Draconibacterium halophilum: one gene and its partner. The protein of the gene in region 2 interacts with the protein of the main gene of each other region in a pairwise test. Links are inferred from orthologs where the notes say so. Each region holds a gene or a part of one and is shown on either strand. Other genes may lie near its edges.

Region 1 (7,878 bases), 1.0 Mb from region 2 along the record:
CTACTGCCGCCGCTACTTCGTGTTGGAGTGCTGCTTCTGTAGCTGCTGCCCGATTTGGTTGAAGACGGTGCACGGTATGTTCTTGAAGAACTACTTTTGCTCGAACTACGATTGTAAGTCGAACTTGAACGGTACGATCTGTTATAAGTTGACGTTGATTTTGGAGCAGTGTAACTTGAACCCGATCGATTATTTGTAGAAGTAACTACCCTCGGTTTTGTATAGTTTGTACGCGCATTACTACTTGGTCGGGTATAAGTTCGGTTTGTTGTTGCCGAACCCGAACGAGTATAATTTTGTGTACGTGTTGTAGCCGATTTTGAGGTAGCCGGACGAGTAGTGGTACTCGTAGTTCTCCTTTTTTCGGTCAAAATTCTTGCATTATTTGTCGCTGTCCGGTCGTTTGCTACTCTTGTTCGTGTTGAAGTCGTTGTACTTCTGTCGCGAGTTGCCGATTTATTAACATTATCTGTTCCACTTCGGTCGTTTCTGGCCGATACTGCAGATGTTGATCGACGACCTGAATCACCACGGTAAACGTTCGTTCCTGAAGATCGGCGTTGGCCATACGCATAATCTCTTCCGTTATTGTAGTAGCCTCCACTATAACCTCCGCCATAATAGCTTCCTTTACCGTACCAGCCACCATAATAACTACCATAATATCTTCCACCATAATAAGGTGAGTAATATCCGTGGCCCCAGCCATAGTATGGAGAATTCCAACCCCAACCAGAATAAAATCCACCCCAACCCAACGACCAGCCAAGCGACCAGCGAGGTGAGTACATTGATGAATAATAATAAGGATCGTAGTAGAATGGGTCGTAATAACTCCAGCTATCCCAGTAAAACGGATCGTAGAAAGACGGACGGTGGAAACGGCGGATACGGTAAGCGTAATCCAGTTCATCTCCATCGTAATAATTGTTTATTACGTATTTCATCTCGTCGTCGTTGTAATATACAGTCGTGTCGCTGGCTTCCATTTCCATTTGGTCCATGTTGTAGCGCAACACATCGGCATCTTCTTCTGATCCTTCAAAGATGTAGTTGTTCATGGTGTTAGAACCATCTTCCTCTCTTTCAATATTGCTGATGATCATCGCGTTGGCCGATTTTTCTACCGGCTCTTCAGCAACTTCTTCAACTGCTATTGGAGGAGGAACTTCACCCGGATTAAAATAGATGTCGTCGGAATAAGTACCAGACACATATCCTCCCGTGGTACAGGCACCAAGTATGATAGCCAGTAATCCTAATAATGTTAATCTTGATTTCATAAGGTATCCTCCGTTTATTTAATGTCAATAATAATTACTTTCTTTGTAAGCTCAAAATTTATACAATTAAAAACAAAATCTATACCAAATATTAGATTATGGCTAAAGAATTGACTTCGCGCAGCGAGAATTATTCACAATGGTACCAGGATTTGGTCATTAAAGCAGACCTTGCCGAGAACTCAGCGGTAAGGGGGTGTATGGTTATAAAGCCTTACGGCTATGCCATTTGGGAGAAAATGCAGGCCGAATTAGACCGTATGTTTAAAGAAACCGGACACGTTAATGCATACTTCCCGCTATTTATACCAAAATCTTTTTTTAGTAAAGAAGCTGCTCACGTTGAAGGATTTGCAAAAGAGTGTGCCGTAGTAACTCACTATCGTTTAAAAAACGACGAGGAAAATGGAGGAGTGATCGTTGATCCGGATGCAAAACTGGAAGAGGAATTGATTGTACGACCTACTTCTGAAACCATAATTTGGAATACGTATAAAAACTGGATTCAGTCGTACCGCGACTTGCCAATTCTTTGTAACCAGTGGGCAAATGTGGTGCGTTGGGAAATGCGTACCCGCCTGTTTTTGCGTACTACCGAGTTTTTGTGGCAGGAAGGTCACACTGCCCATGCTACAAAGGCGGAGGCAATTGAGGAAACTGAAACGATAATTAACCTTTATGCCAATTTTGCCGAGAATTTTATGGCTGTTCCGGTTATAAAAGGTTTAAAATCGGCCAACGAGCGTTTTGCCGGTGCTTTGGAAACTTACTCTATTGAAGCTTTAATGCAGGATGGGAAAGCATTACAATCGGGAACTTCGCATTTTCTGGGGCAGAATTTTGCCAAAGCTTTTGATGTTAAATTTGCAAATAAAGAGGGCAAAGAAGATTACGTTTGGGCAACATCATGGGGGGTTTCAACCCGCTTGATGGGAGCGTTAATTATGGCGCATTCTGACGATAATGGATTGGTGCTTCCTCCAAAACTGGCGCCTTTCCAGGTGGTTATAGTTCCTATTTATCGTAAAGAGGAGCAACTTGCAACTATTACCGAAAAGGTGGATGGAATTGTTGCTAAATTGAAAGCAAGAGGTATTTCCGTTAAATACGACGACCGCGATACACGCAAACCGGGTTATAAATTTGCAGAACATGAATTAAAAGGTGTTCCTGTGCGTTTGGCTATTGGACCACGCGACCTGGAAAACGGGACGGTGGAAGTTGCCCGTCGTGACAACCTGACAAAAGAAGTTACGCCACTTGAAAATATCGAAGAATACGTAGAAAAATTGCTGGAAGATATTCAGCAAAATATTTACCAGAAAGCCTATGATTACAGGGCCGAAAATACGCGAAAAGTGGATACCTGGGAAGCGTTTAAAGAGGTGTTGAAAACTTCCGGAGGTTTTATTTCGGCACACTGGGATGGCACTTCTGAAACCGAAGAAGCTATTAAAAACGAAACCAAGGCAACCATTCGTTGTATGCCGCTGGAATACGAAGAGGAAGAAGGTGTTTGTATATACTCAGGTAAACCTTCAAAACGCAGAGTTTTATTTGCACTGGCCTATTAATTGCCGTCATTCCGTCCGTCAGTTGACGGATCGGAGTCTCAATTGTACAAAATAAGATGCTGAAATAAATTCAGCATGACGTAAGAGAAAAAATATTAAAAGCAGCTCAACTGGGCTGCTTTCTTTTTTTTCAGTAAATACGTACATTTAAACGTTAATAATTGTACGCTATGTCAGATAAAGAAGTTCGGGCTTCGTTTCTTGAAGCACTGGTTATCAAATCAACGGTAAAACAACAGATTTACGAGAATACCCGGCAAACATTTACTATCCTGAAAAAAGTTCTAAATCAGCTTGAAATAGATTATTTGAAAGCTGTAAAAGGCAAGGTGCCGGATGTGGCTTTACCGCATTACAGCGACAGAGGACCTTTTGAAGTTGAGTTTAAAGTGGGTGGCGATCTGCTGATTTTTAGTATGCACTCTAATGTGTTCGAATTCGATGATAAACACCCGGTGTGGAAAACAAAATACATTAAAGATGACGCTATGCGTGCTTATTGTGGCGTTATCAATATTTATAATTTTCTGGCCGACTCGTTTAAATACAATCGTGTTAATGATTTGGGCTACCTCGTTGCGCGCATTTTCATCAACAAAGACAAACATTTTTTTGTTGAAGGGAAACGACAATCCGACGAGGTAGTGAAAGATTTTGCCAACGATACCATTTCTCCCGGATTTGTTCGACAAATTGTTGAAACAGCTATTCAGTACAGTATTGAGTTCGATTTGCTGATGCCGGTTTACGATCAGGTAAAAGTGGCCACGGTCGATCAGATGCGGCAAAAAATGAGTCATTCGAAAATGGTAACCGGCAAACGTTTGGGATTTACCTTTAATTCCGATGATGTATAGAACAAGCATCAGTTTTTATAGTGAACAAAAAGTATAAATTTGCATATAACAAAATATAGAATATTAAAAAGACAGAATAACAGAATGGAAAAAGTAGTAGAACGATTTATCAATTACGCGAAACAATACACCACTTCCGATCCAAAATGTAAAACTTATCCGAGTACCGATCGGCAGTTGGTTTTTATGAAAAAACTGGTTGAAGAGTTAAAAGCGATTGGATTAGGTGAGGTGGAAATGGATGATTACGGCTATGTTACGGCAACTATTCCGGCAAAAGGAGTTAGCGATAGTCCTGTGGTGGGTTTTATTGCCCATGTGGATACCAGCCCTGATTTTTCGGGTGAAAGTGTAGCACCGCAGATCATTGAGAATTATGATGGTTGTACGATTTTTCTGAAGAACAAGGTTTGTATCGATCCAAAGCAGTTTCCTGAGCTATTAAACTACAAAGGACAAGATATTATTACTGCCGATGGTACAACGCTGTTGGGAGCCGACGATAAAGCAGGAGTGGCGGAAATTGTAACTGCTGCCGAAACTTTGCTACACGCAAAAGATATCCAGCACGGAAAAATTCGCATCGCTTTTACGCCCGATGAGGAAATTGGTAAAGGAACCGATTATTTTGATGTGAAGAAATTTGGAGCCGATTTTGCCTACACCCTGGATGGCGGGCAGGTTGGAGAGCTGGAGTTTGAAAACTTTAATGCAGCCGGTGCCACGATTAAAATTAAAGGATTGAGCGTACATCCCGGAGCGGCCAAAAATAAAATGATTAACGCACTCTTAGTTGCGCACAAATTGATTGGCATGTTACCGTCAACTCAACGTCCGGAACATACCGAAAAATACGAAGGGTTTTTCCATCTGCTTTCGATGAATGGCGGAGTTGAAGAAGCTGAGTTGTTTTACCTGATCCGCGACCACGACAAAAGCAAATTTGAAGATAAAAAGCAGTTACTGACAGAGGTAGTTAAACTGATTAATATGGAATATGGAAAAGAAATTGTTGAGTTGGAAATTACTGATCAATACTACAACATGCGCGAAAAAGTGGAGCCGGTAAAATATATTATCGACATAGCCGAAAAAGCCATGTTGGATGCCGGTGTTGAACCGATAATCAAAGCTATTCGCGGAGGAACCGACGGCGCACGTTTATCATACGACGGGTTGCCTTGCCCTAATATTTTTGCCGGGGGCCATAATTTTCATGGGCCATTTGAGTTTGTTCCCATTCCTTCGATGCTTAAATCGGTTGAAGTGATTTTGAACATAGCGCAGGCGGTGGGTAAAATAAAGAAGTAGTTGCTTGTCATTTCGACGAAGAATGAGGAGAAATCTGTTCTTCAAGGAAGAGTTTTCTCAGTCGTTCCTCCTTCGAAATGACAGAATCAGTTACAACAACGCGCTTAGCGATTCTAACCGCTTAGCGCTTATTCGCTTCAGTACTATAATTTTCAGAAAGAGAGGAAATAAATAGCAAAACAATCCATGTTCGATCAGTTCATAAAAAATATAAAGGAGAAGCAACTTATTAAGCCTGGACAAAAAGTTTTGCTGGCTGTTAGTGGCGGAATTGACAGTATGGTCATGTTGCATTTATTCGAACATTCGGAGTTTGAATACGGCATAGCCCATTGTAACTTTAGCTTGCGTGGAGCTGAGTCGGATGATGATGAGGCTTTTGTGCACGAAAAAGTGGAACAGCATGGAACGCCGGCATATTTCGAAACTTTTGATACCACGGACTATGCAAATCTTAAAGGAATTTCTATAGAAATGGCAGCGCGCGAATTGCGTTATGAGTTTTTTGAGCGCATTCGTAAGCAGTATGAATACGACCTGATTGTAACGGCTCATCATCAGGATGATCTGATTGAGACATTTTTTCTGAACCTTTCGCGGAAAACGGGAATAAAAGGCCTTACCGGAATAAAAGAAAAAAAAGGGAAATTGATACGTCCGCTGTTATTTGCCAGTCGCCAAGACATTGAAAAATACGCTACCCAAAACTACATTGCTTACCGCGAGGATTCGTCGAATAATGAAGTGGTTTATCAGCGTAATTTTTTGAGACATAAAATCCTACCATTATTTTCGGAGTTGAATCCGGCGTTCAATAAAAACTTCATGGCCAGCGTTGAGAATCTGAAAGCTGCCTACGATGTTTATGCGGCGGCTGTTGGAAGCGAAATCAATGAGATTTTGACGGAAGAAAAAGACCAGTTGTTAATTTCTATTTCTGCCTTGCAACAATCGGTTCATTCCAAAACAGTATTACTCGAGATCTTGTCGGGGTACGGTTTTAATGCCAGTGTGGTGGATGCTGTTTGTCAAAGTTTGAACAACGTTTCAGGGAAACAGTTCTTCTCAAAAACACACCGCCTGGTAAAAGATCGTGATGCCCTGTTTTTATCTGAACTAAAAAACGATGAGGATCGCTTTTACTATATCGAAAAGGAAGATATGGAATTGTTTGCGCCTTTCGGTATTTCAATTGAACGATTAGATGTTAAGGACTTTGTGATTATAAAAGACCGGAATATTGCTTGTGTAGATCTGGATGAAGTAGAATTTCCGCTGCTTATGCGTAAATGGCAACAAGGCGATTATTTCCAGCCACTGGGAATGACCGGTTTTAAAAAGGTGAGCGATTTTTTTATCGACCAAAAAATTCCACTGCACGAAAAAGAAAATACCTGGCTGCTGTGCAGTGGTAAAAAAATCGTGTGGATTATGGGGCACCGACTGGATAACCGTTTTAAAGTAACTTCTTCAACAAAACAGGTGCTGAAAATTGAGATAGAGTAGAAGCTACAAGGGAAAACCTCGAAAATATTTTTCTTAAACTGCTTGCTGTCTTTTCTAAATCCATCTGTAATAATTTCCTGAAAAATATCGAGGATAACGATTGAGATGTTGGTCTTTTTATTCGCCACGGAGTTATTCTTAGCTTTGGCAAGCTACTATCCCCTTGAATGCAAGGCCACGCGGTTGCCTTCGCTGTCGATAATCAACGCCATAAATCCATATTCATCCGAAATTCTTGTTTTAGGCTGTAATACTTTACCGCCGGCATCTTCAATGCGCGATAGTTCGTTATTTAGGTCGCCGGATTGGGCCGTAAAATAAATTATAATTCCCTCAGTTGAAGGCTTATAAAACTTGGGGTGGCAAACGAGTGATCCAGTTGAGCCGTAGCTTTCATCAGTCATTGGGAACCATGCCATATCCAGTGGTCCCATTTGGTTGCGGTCTAGTTTTACATCTAAAACGGTTTCGTAAAATTTCATGGGCCGGTTCATGTCGGTAACCGGCACTTCAAACCAGCCTACTGCATTACTTTGCATAATCGTTTCATTAAAAGTTTATACCGATAGAACACAAATTTTGGGCACAAGGTTTTACAACTTGTCGAATTTTAAGCTCTTGTAATGAACTGAAAAATGTTGTTTTTATAAGGAGGAGCAGATTTTTTTGAGAGGGGATCAAAAGAAAAGCACTTTCCGCCATGCAGGATTAAAACTCACATTGCAGGAAAGTGCCTTTGTACTTTTATTCTTCAAAAGTCATCGAGTAAGGGAAACTACTTGTTTCCGTTCCGCGTGTTTTATTTGGCTGGCTAGCCATATCAAAAACTAGCTCTCCTCCATTTTGAATGGTAGCATGTTTCAGGAAGTTCTTGTTGTACGTCTCGCCGTTCAGTACAACATCGTTTACATAAACGTTTTCTTTCGAGTTATTTGTTGCGTCGATCACAAACTCATTACCGTTTTCGAGGGTAACCGTGATTTTGTTGAACAGTGGCGATCCGAGCACGTACTCGTCAGTTCCCGGGCTAACAGGATAAAATCCCATCGCGCTAAAAACATACCATGCTGATGTCTGACCGTTGTCTTCGTCGCCACAATAACCGTCAGCCTGGTACGAGTATAATTTTGTAAGCACTTCGCGAACGTGCGCTTGTGTCTTCCACGGTTGATCGGAATAATTGTACAAATAAATCATATGCTGAATAGGCTGGTTGCCATGTGCATAGTTGCCCATTCCGGCAATCTGCATTTCACGAATTTCGTGAATAGTCCCCCCGTAATAAGAATCGTCGAAAATTGGAGGAACAACAAAAACAGAGTCGAGCATAGCCACAAAATCATCGTT
Region 2 (7,836 bases):
GCAGATTGGTTGAACAACTAATTGTAACTACTTTTTCTTACTGGTAGTTTTGTCATCGTAAAAAATATTCTCTTCCAGAATTTGAACAAGGGTTTCCTTTGATACCCGCCTTTTAATTTCCCCTTTTTGTGCCACCGAAATCGATCCACGCTCTTCAGAGACAATAATACACAACGCATCTGAATTTTCAGTCATTCCAATAGCTGCTCGATGACGAAGTCCCAAAGCTTTGTCCAAATCTTTTTGAGTTAATGGAAGAATACAACCAGCCGCAACAATCCGGTTTCCTTTAATAATAATAGCCCCGTCGTGCAGTGGCGAATTCTTGAAAAATATGGTACGAATAAGCACCGAAGATATTTTTGCATTAATTTTTTCTCCGGTATTAATCTGCTCATTTAACTCGGTTTCCATCGCGATAACGATTAGTGCACCGGTTTTTGTTTTCCCCATGGCCTGACAGGCCTCAACAATATTCTCGATCTGGCGATGTTTTATACTTTTTGGTTTTCCCTGACCGAACAACTTGTCAAGCATCAGTATTTTATTCACATTATAATTGGTACCGATAAACACCAGAAATTTCCTTATTTCGGGGTGAAAAACAATTATCAGTGCCAAAACACCAACACCAATAAACTGCCCCATTATCGATCCCAGCAATTGCATATTCAGCGCCCGAACGATTAACCAAACCAAATAGAGCGAAAACAGGCCGATAACAATATTAAAAGCTACCGTTCCTTTTATAAGACGATAAAGCTGATACAGTAAAAATGCCACCAGCAGAATATCAAGAATATCCAGAAATCGTATTGTTATAAATGCAAGCATTAAATGATTGTTGCTTTAATTTCACAAAATATTTTCACGGCTTCAATAGCTTCTTTTACGTCATGCACACGCAAAATATCAGCCCCCCCATTAATGCCAATGTGTTCGCAACAGACGTGCCGTTTAGTGCCGTTTCCGGGGATGCACCAAGTGCTTTCCATATCATCGATTTACGACTTAAGCCTACCATAACCGGCAATTGGTAAACCTTAAACGCATCGAGTTTATTTAATAACTCGAAATTATGGTCGAGTGTTTTTCCAAAACCAAATCCAGGATCAAGAATAACCTCTTTTACACCCAGTTTATTTAGTTTTTTTACTTTCTCGGCAAAATACTGCGCTACTTCGCGAATCAGGTCGTCGTATTGAGGATCCTCCTGCATGTTAAGCGGAGTTCCTTTTATGTGCGACAGAATGTATGGGACTTGCAACTTGCCAACAGTTTCAAACATATTTGTGTCGAGTGTACCCCCCGAAATATCGTTAATAATTATGGGCCCCACCTCATCAATAACACGAACAGCCACCCACGAACGAAACGTATCTACCGAAAGAGCAAGATCGGGAAATGCATTGTGAATAGCCTTTACTGCCGGTAAAAGTCGTGCTAACTCTTCCTTGGTAGAAACAGTTTTTGCCCCTGGTCGTGTAGAAACCGCACCTACATCAATAATGCCGGCACCATCAGCTATCATTTGCTCAATGGCTTTTAGCATCGTAGCTTCGTCTTCCATTTTTCCACCATCAAAAAACGAATCGGGCGTAATATTCACAATTCCGGCAACTACAGGAATGGATAGGTCAACTTCTTTTTCACCAAGATGTAATGTACTGTTTCGTTTCAGGAACTTACCGGCTGACTGCGTAATCAACATAAGAACTGAGCTTTTATGTTTAACAAATTATTAACGAACTATTAATTGTCGTTAACTACAAATGTAGAATAAAACGGGCCAAATTTGTCATTTTTTAATACTTTTATCCGGCAATTTTAGCATACAAAAACAGACAGAACATAGCGAATTTAGCACAATTGGCTCAATCAGAAGAAAAAAGACAAAGAACAATGGACAAAACAAATAAGCAATACGACCAGGTAATTTCAATCTGCCGTACTATTTTTTCAAAGAAAATGACCGATTACGGCACCGCTTGGCGAATATTGCGTCCGACCTCACTTACTGACCAAATATATATTAAAGCACAGCGCATTAGAAGCATTGAAGAAAAAGGCATATCAAAAGTTGACGAAGGTGTAAAACCAGAATTTATTGGTATTATCAATTACTGCATTATGGGGTTGATTCAGCTGGAACTGGGACCGTCTGACCACGAAATTCCAAACGAAAAAATCCAGGAACTTTACGACAAGTATTTCAACGAGGCCAAAATGCTGATGATGAATAAAAACCACGATTACGGTGAAGCCTGGCGAAATATGCGAATCAGCTCGTACACCGACCTTATTTTAATGAAAATACAACGTACAAAACAAATAGAAGATAACCAGGGCAAAACACTCATTTCGGAAGGTATTGATGCCAACTACATGGACATGATAAACTATTCTGTATTTGCCATGATTAAAATTGAATTTGAAAACGAAGAATAAAATCACTCTATGAATATTGTAAAACAGCTCGCCCGAATTCTTTTTGGTATTGTTTTTATTTTTTCTGGATTTGTAAAGGGAATTGATCCCTGGGGTTCGGCCTACAAATTTACCGACTACTTTAATGCCATGGGTCTGGATTGGATGCTTTGGGCAGCTTTTCCGCTGGGCGTTCTCCTGGCTTTTGCCGAGTTTGCCATTGGTGTAGCCTTTTTATTTAACTGGCGGATGCGCCTATTTTCGTGGCTGGGGCTGGCATTTATGGTCTTTTTTACGCCGCTTACCCTTTGGATCGCACTAAAAAACCCGGTAACCGACTGCGGCTGTTTTGGCGATGCACTGGTAATTTCAAACTGGGAAACATTTTATAAAAACCTGGTATTTATTGTGCTGGCCATTATTGTTGTAGCTAACCGCAACTGGTTTGCCGACAAAGTAAAAAGCAAAGTACCGGCCATTATGAGTATTGGTGTTTTTATCGTTTATTTTGGTATTGTTTTCTATTCGTACAATCATCTACCAATTTTTGATTTCAGACCTTATAAAGTGGGTACCAATATTCCTGAAGCAATGAGTATCCCCGATGATGCACCACAGGAAATCTATGAGAATATATTCTACTATAAAAACAAAAACAGCGGCGAGGTGAAAGAATTCACCGAAGACAACTACCCGTGGCAAGACACTGTAAACTGGGAATATCACGACATGGAATCAAACTTGGTGCAGGAGGGCTATGAACCACCAATTCATAATTTTATAATTGAATCGCCCGAAGGAGATGATATAAAAGACTTTTTTATTTACGACGAGAATTATGTTTTTATATTGGTGGCCTACGATCTGCATAAAACCAGCACTAAATCGCAGGACAAAATAAATGCATTGGCGCATTGGGCAATGGATCAGGGGTATTCGTTTATTTGCCTTACCTCAACTTTGCAAGACGAAGCGATGCAATTTGCTGAAAAAAATCAGGCTCCTTACGAATTCTTTAATGCTGACGAAATTACCTTAAAAACAATGATTCGTTCCAACCCGGGCTTGATTGTAATGAAAGACGGAACGATTCTGGGAAAATGGCATTACAATGATATTCCAACTCCGCAAGAAATTGAAAGCGAGTTTATAAACGAATAAAACCCGTGCTTACTGCTTTAAATTCCGTAAACAAATAGTTAATTGTATTTAAGCATTATTTTCAATAGCCCGCGAATCAATTAATTCGGTTAAATTTGTGATCGATTTTTGAAAATCTAATAAACTAAAATTCAATAATATGAGACAAAAAATAGTTGCAGGAAACTGGAAATGTAACACCACCTTGCAAGAAGGTGTTGAGTTGGCAAAAGCTGTTGACGCCATTGTAGCGAGCGAAGGTGCTAACGATGTAGTTGTTGTATTGGGAACACCATTTACACACATTACAAAAGTAGTTGAAACAGTTAATACTGACAGAATTGGTGTATCAGCTCAAAACTGTGCTGCTGAAGCCAAAGGAGCTTACACAGGTGAAGTTTCTGCTGAAATGGTAAAATCAACCGGTGCCGAATATGTTATTTTAGGTCACTCTGAGCGTCGTGAATACTACGGTGAAACAAGTGAAATTCTTAATAAAAAAGTAGCCCTTACGTTAGAAAACGGATTAACTCCGATTTATTGCTGTGGTGAAGCTTTGGATATTCGCGAAGCAGGCACACACAACGAATATGTTGTAAACCAATTGGAAGAAACAGTTTTCCAACTGTCAGCCGACGATTTCAAGAAAATCGTTATTGCTTACGAGCCAATCTGGGCAATTGGCACAGGTGTTACTGCAAGTTCTGACCAGGCTCAGGATATGCACGCTAATATTCGCGCTGCAATTACGGCCAAATTTGGCGAGGAAGTTGCTGAAGGAACTTCGATTCTTTACGGTGGTAGCTGTAAACCAAGCAACGCAAAAGAATTATTCGCCAACAAAGATGTTGACGGTGGTTTAATTGGTGGTGCTTCATTAAAAGCTGAAGACTTTATTGGAATCATCAACGGATTCTAGGTTATAAGCCATTAAAAAATATTGAAAAGCCATTTCCTCCTCAGTTAGGAAATGGCTTTTTTCGTTAACAATAAACCACTCCCAAGCCATGTTTCGATGATATTTGCTACATTTACCTCTGTTCTTAAGAAACATCTGCTAAGGCCGGGGTATTATAAGAAAGAACATTGCATTATTCTTTTGGGTCAAACTTTTTTATTGCATGAAAAAACTGGTATTATTTGTTGGTCTGTTAACCTCAATAGGCATTATCAGTTGTGATTCTTCAAAAAAATCGGAAGAAATAGCCTCATACACCTACAGTGAGAAAAAAGTAGAAATGAGCGATTCCTTAAAAGCAAAGATTCCGGTGTGGGTAGAAGAAGGGAGAATTTGCTATGGTTTGGTTATTCAGGTAACTAAAAATGATAAACCGGTGAAAGGGAAACCCGTTAAAGCCAAAGTGGTTCAAATAGACGAAAATTCGGTAAAAATGAAAGCCATTGAAACGGTAATTCTGAATGAAACAATAGATTGCAGTTTAAGAGGAATAAACAAAGGCCAGGTATGGGACGAAAAAGAAGGTGACCTTTATCTTTCGATCGATGAAGCAATTGAGGCACTTGAAAAGATGAATATTTACCAACAGGATAACTAAACCCTGTTTTAATTTGAAAATCTCCCTGCTTTTTCTCAGTAAATAAATTTAACCTTACAATTACCTCATCATCTTTCTACAATTCTTTTTAGAAGACGTATATTCTCAAATTGTACGTAAACAAATCGTTGACCTCAAATATTGACTATATTTAAAATTTTATTGCAAAAACAGGAAATTCCACAATTAAAACAATAATGAAGTGGTATTAAAAGAACAGAGTAAAAGAGTCGTTTTCGAGTGAACATATGAACCAATTTTTAAAGCATATAATTTCCCTGGTAATTACAACACTACCTTTATATCTGTTTGCTCAAAATACTTATAATTTTTCCGGAGTGGTTGAGCACATCGAAACCAAAGACCAAATAGGTTTAGTTGCCATACAATTATTGGAGCTAAATCGATGGACAACATCGGATTTAAATGGTGAGTTTAATTTTGATGATATTCCAGAAGGAATATATACGATACAAGCTTCGTGCTTAGGTTACGAAAGGTACGAGAAACCAGTTGAAATTAAACGAAATATTGCGAGCTACAATATATCTATGGAGGTTAGCTCTCTCGGATTGAATGAAATAACTGTTGTAGCCCGGGAGAATACCAGTTTAAGTTCATCTTCAACCATCGAGAATGTTGCGATTGAACATTCACAGCCTACAAGTCTTTCCGATATTATGCAGTTGGCTCCCGGCCAGATTTCTTTAAATCCCGATTTGTCAAAGGCCAATCAAATAACAATCAGGGATATAAACACCTACTCGGGAGAAGACAGAACCAGACCAGCTAATTCCAATGATGCTTTAGGAACTGCAATTATTATTGATGGAACACCAATGGACAATGATGCAAATATGCAATCAGTAAATACAACCACACAAGGTCAATCAAATGCATATTCCACAGCTGGAGGCGGAATAGATATTCGTCAAATATCAACGGATTTTATCGAATCCGTAGAAGTTATCCGGGGAATTCCATCAGTACAATACGGCGATTTAACAACTGGTGTAGTGCTGATAAAAACAAAATCAGGAAAAACGCCTCTTAAAGGAAAAGTGAAAACCGACCCAAAAATTAAACAAGTCGCAATTTCCAAAGGATTTTTGCTTGAAGGTGAAAACAAAGGAGCTGTAAATATTGAATTTGACTATACCCATTCATATGATGATTTGAGAGAACCTGCAAGTATTTATAAAAGAATAAACGGACAATTTGGCTACTCAAATACCCTTTTTAAGAAACATAATCCCTTAAGTATAAATTTTAAGGGAAATTATTTTCGCACACTTGATGACGAAAAGAAAGATCCGGACCAGCGAAAACTGGAACGTCAGCGCGAAAGAGAATCTGGTTTAGATTTGAAAATTTACGGAAAATGGTCGCTTCAAAAATGGTGGCTTGGCAACTTATCTTATAACTTATCGGGTAGCTTTAAACAGCAGAACTTTTACAACTATACATTAAATACCACTTCTGCTACTCCCATCCCAACAAGCTACTTAGCAGGAGAATATGCTGTAAATATTTTACCATCGAGTTATTATTCCGAACTAAACGTTGATGGTAAACCTTACAATTATTTTGCAACAATTAAACTCGATTCAAGATGGAAAATTGGAAAAATGAGCCACAAAGTATTGTATGGTTTTGACTGGCGGGTTTCAGGCAATAATGGAGAAGGCAGGCTGTACGACCTAACCCGGCCGCCAAGAAATGCAATTGAAACCCGGCCCCGTGCATTTAAAGATATTCCGGCAAGCAAAAAACTGGCTCTTTTTGCCGAAGATAGAATAAACCTGCCAATTGGCACTAACAACCTGGAAGCTCAAATAGGGATACGCTACAACAATTTCCTTCCAAAAGGGATCTTCTCTACCAATGGATTTAACGCTCTGGAACCAAGAATAAATGTCGCCTACAAAATAACAGATAACGACACAAAAAGAATACTTCGCAACCTTACACTCCGAGGTGGCTTCGGAAAAACATCAAAAACACCTACTATGTTGCACATGTATCCGGATGCCGCTTATATTGACAAACTGAGTTTTAATTACTCACCGGAATTAATTGTTTCAACAACAGAAGTTATTGAAGACACCAGCAATCCGAGCTTAAAACCAATGTCAAATAAAAAATATGAATTGGGAGCCGACTTCAACATTAAAGGCATAAAATTTATTGTTACCGGATTTAGCGAGAGAATCAGAAATGGCTACAGCTGGGAATACCAATACTTTTCAATAAATTACCGAAAATGGGATGATTTGGGAAAGGGATTCTTACCGGTTTTTGATAACGGAGAAATTACCTACGAGGAGAATGGAGACATCCGAATATTGCCTTATGGGCAGGAAAATGAATTCGAAAGATACAAGTCACCGATAAATAACTATAGCGTCGACAAGAAAGGAATTGAATATGTTATTAACTTTGGTCGTATAAATCCGATAAAAACAGAGTTGATGGTTGACGGTGCTTATTATCACATAAAAAGATCCAGGCATGCTGTACCGTTTTTGGAAAGGATAACTTCATCGTACCAGGGAGACTATTATCCATATCTTTCTGTTTTGCCGGGAAACTCTGGCATTATTACGCAACGTTTAAATTCCAACATCCAAACCATCACCCATATTCCTAAACTCAAAATGATTTTTTCACTCAACCTTCAAACAATTTGGATGAATAAGTTTGAAAATTTTTG

What was found.
Region 1: the proteins of tpiA (region 2) and pepT interact in binary tests that used the Escherichia coli proteins (3 or more experiments, as listed by UniProt). The link is inferred for Draconibacterium halophilum from one-to-one orthologs.

Annotation. Positions count from the first base shown.
Region 1 is NZ_CP048409.1:3,358,528-3,366,405, reverse strand. The notes cover bases 2,950-5,911. They hold pepT (peptidase T), read left to right. Parts: upstream 2,950-3,798; coding sequence 3,799-5,025; downstream 5,026-5,911. Other genes in these bases: tilS (tRNA lysidine(34) synthetase TilS), read left to right, coding at 5,212-5,911; G0Q07_RS13485 (hypothetical protein), read left to right, coding at 3,028-3,714. Outside these bases: G0Q07_RS13495 (hypothetical protein), read right to left, coding at 1-1,283; proS (proline--tRNA ligase), read left to right, coding at 1,382-2,857; more of tilS, read left to right, coding at 5,912-6,531; G0Q07_RS13470 (VOC family protein), read right to left, coding at 6,687-7,070; G0Q07_RS13465 (GH92 family glycosyl hydrolase), read right to left, coding at 7,276-7,878. UniProt on the Escherichia coli protein: Cleaves the N-terminal amino acid of tripeptides.
Region 2 is NZ_CP048409.1:2,350,626-2,358,461, reverse strand. Bases 2,687-5,606 are described here. They hold tpiA (triose-phosphate isomerase), read left to right. Parts: upstream 2,687-3,727; coding sequence 3,728-4,486; downstream 4,487-5,606. Other genes in these bases: G0Q07_RS09505 (TonB-dependent receptor), read left to right, coding at 5,372-5,606; G0Q07_RS09510 (hypothetical protein), read left to right, coding at 4,689-5,123; G0Q07_RS09520 (BT_3928 family protein), read left to right, coding at 2,687-3,588. Outside these bases: diadenylate cyclase CdaA, read right to left, coding at 28-834; folP (dihydropteroate synthase), read right to left, coding at 890-1,711; G0Q07_RS09525 (DUF1599 domain-containing protein), read left to right, coding at 1,903-2,448; more of G0Q07_RS09520, read left to right, coding at 2,458-2,686; more of G0Q07_RS09505, read left to right, coding at 5,607-7,836. UniProt on the Escherichia coli protein: Involved in the gluconeogenesis. Catalyzes stereospecifically the conversion of dihydroxyacetone phosphate (DHAP) to D-glyceraldehyde-3-phosphate (G3P).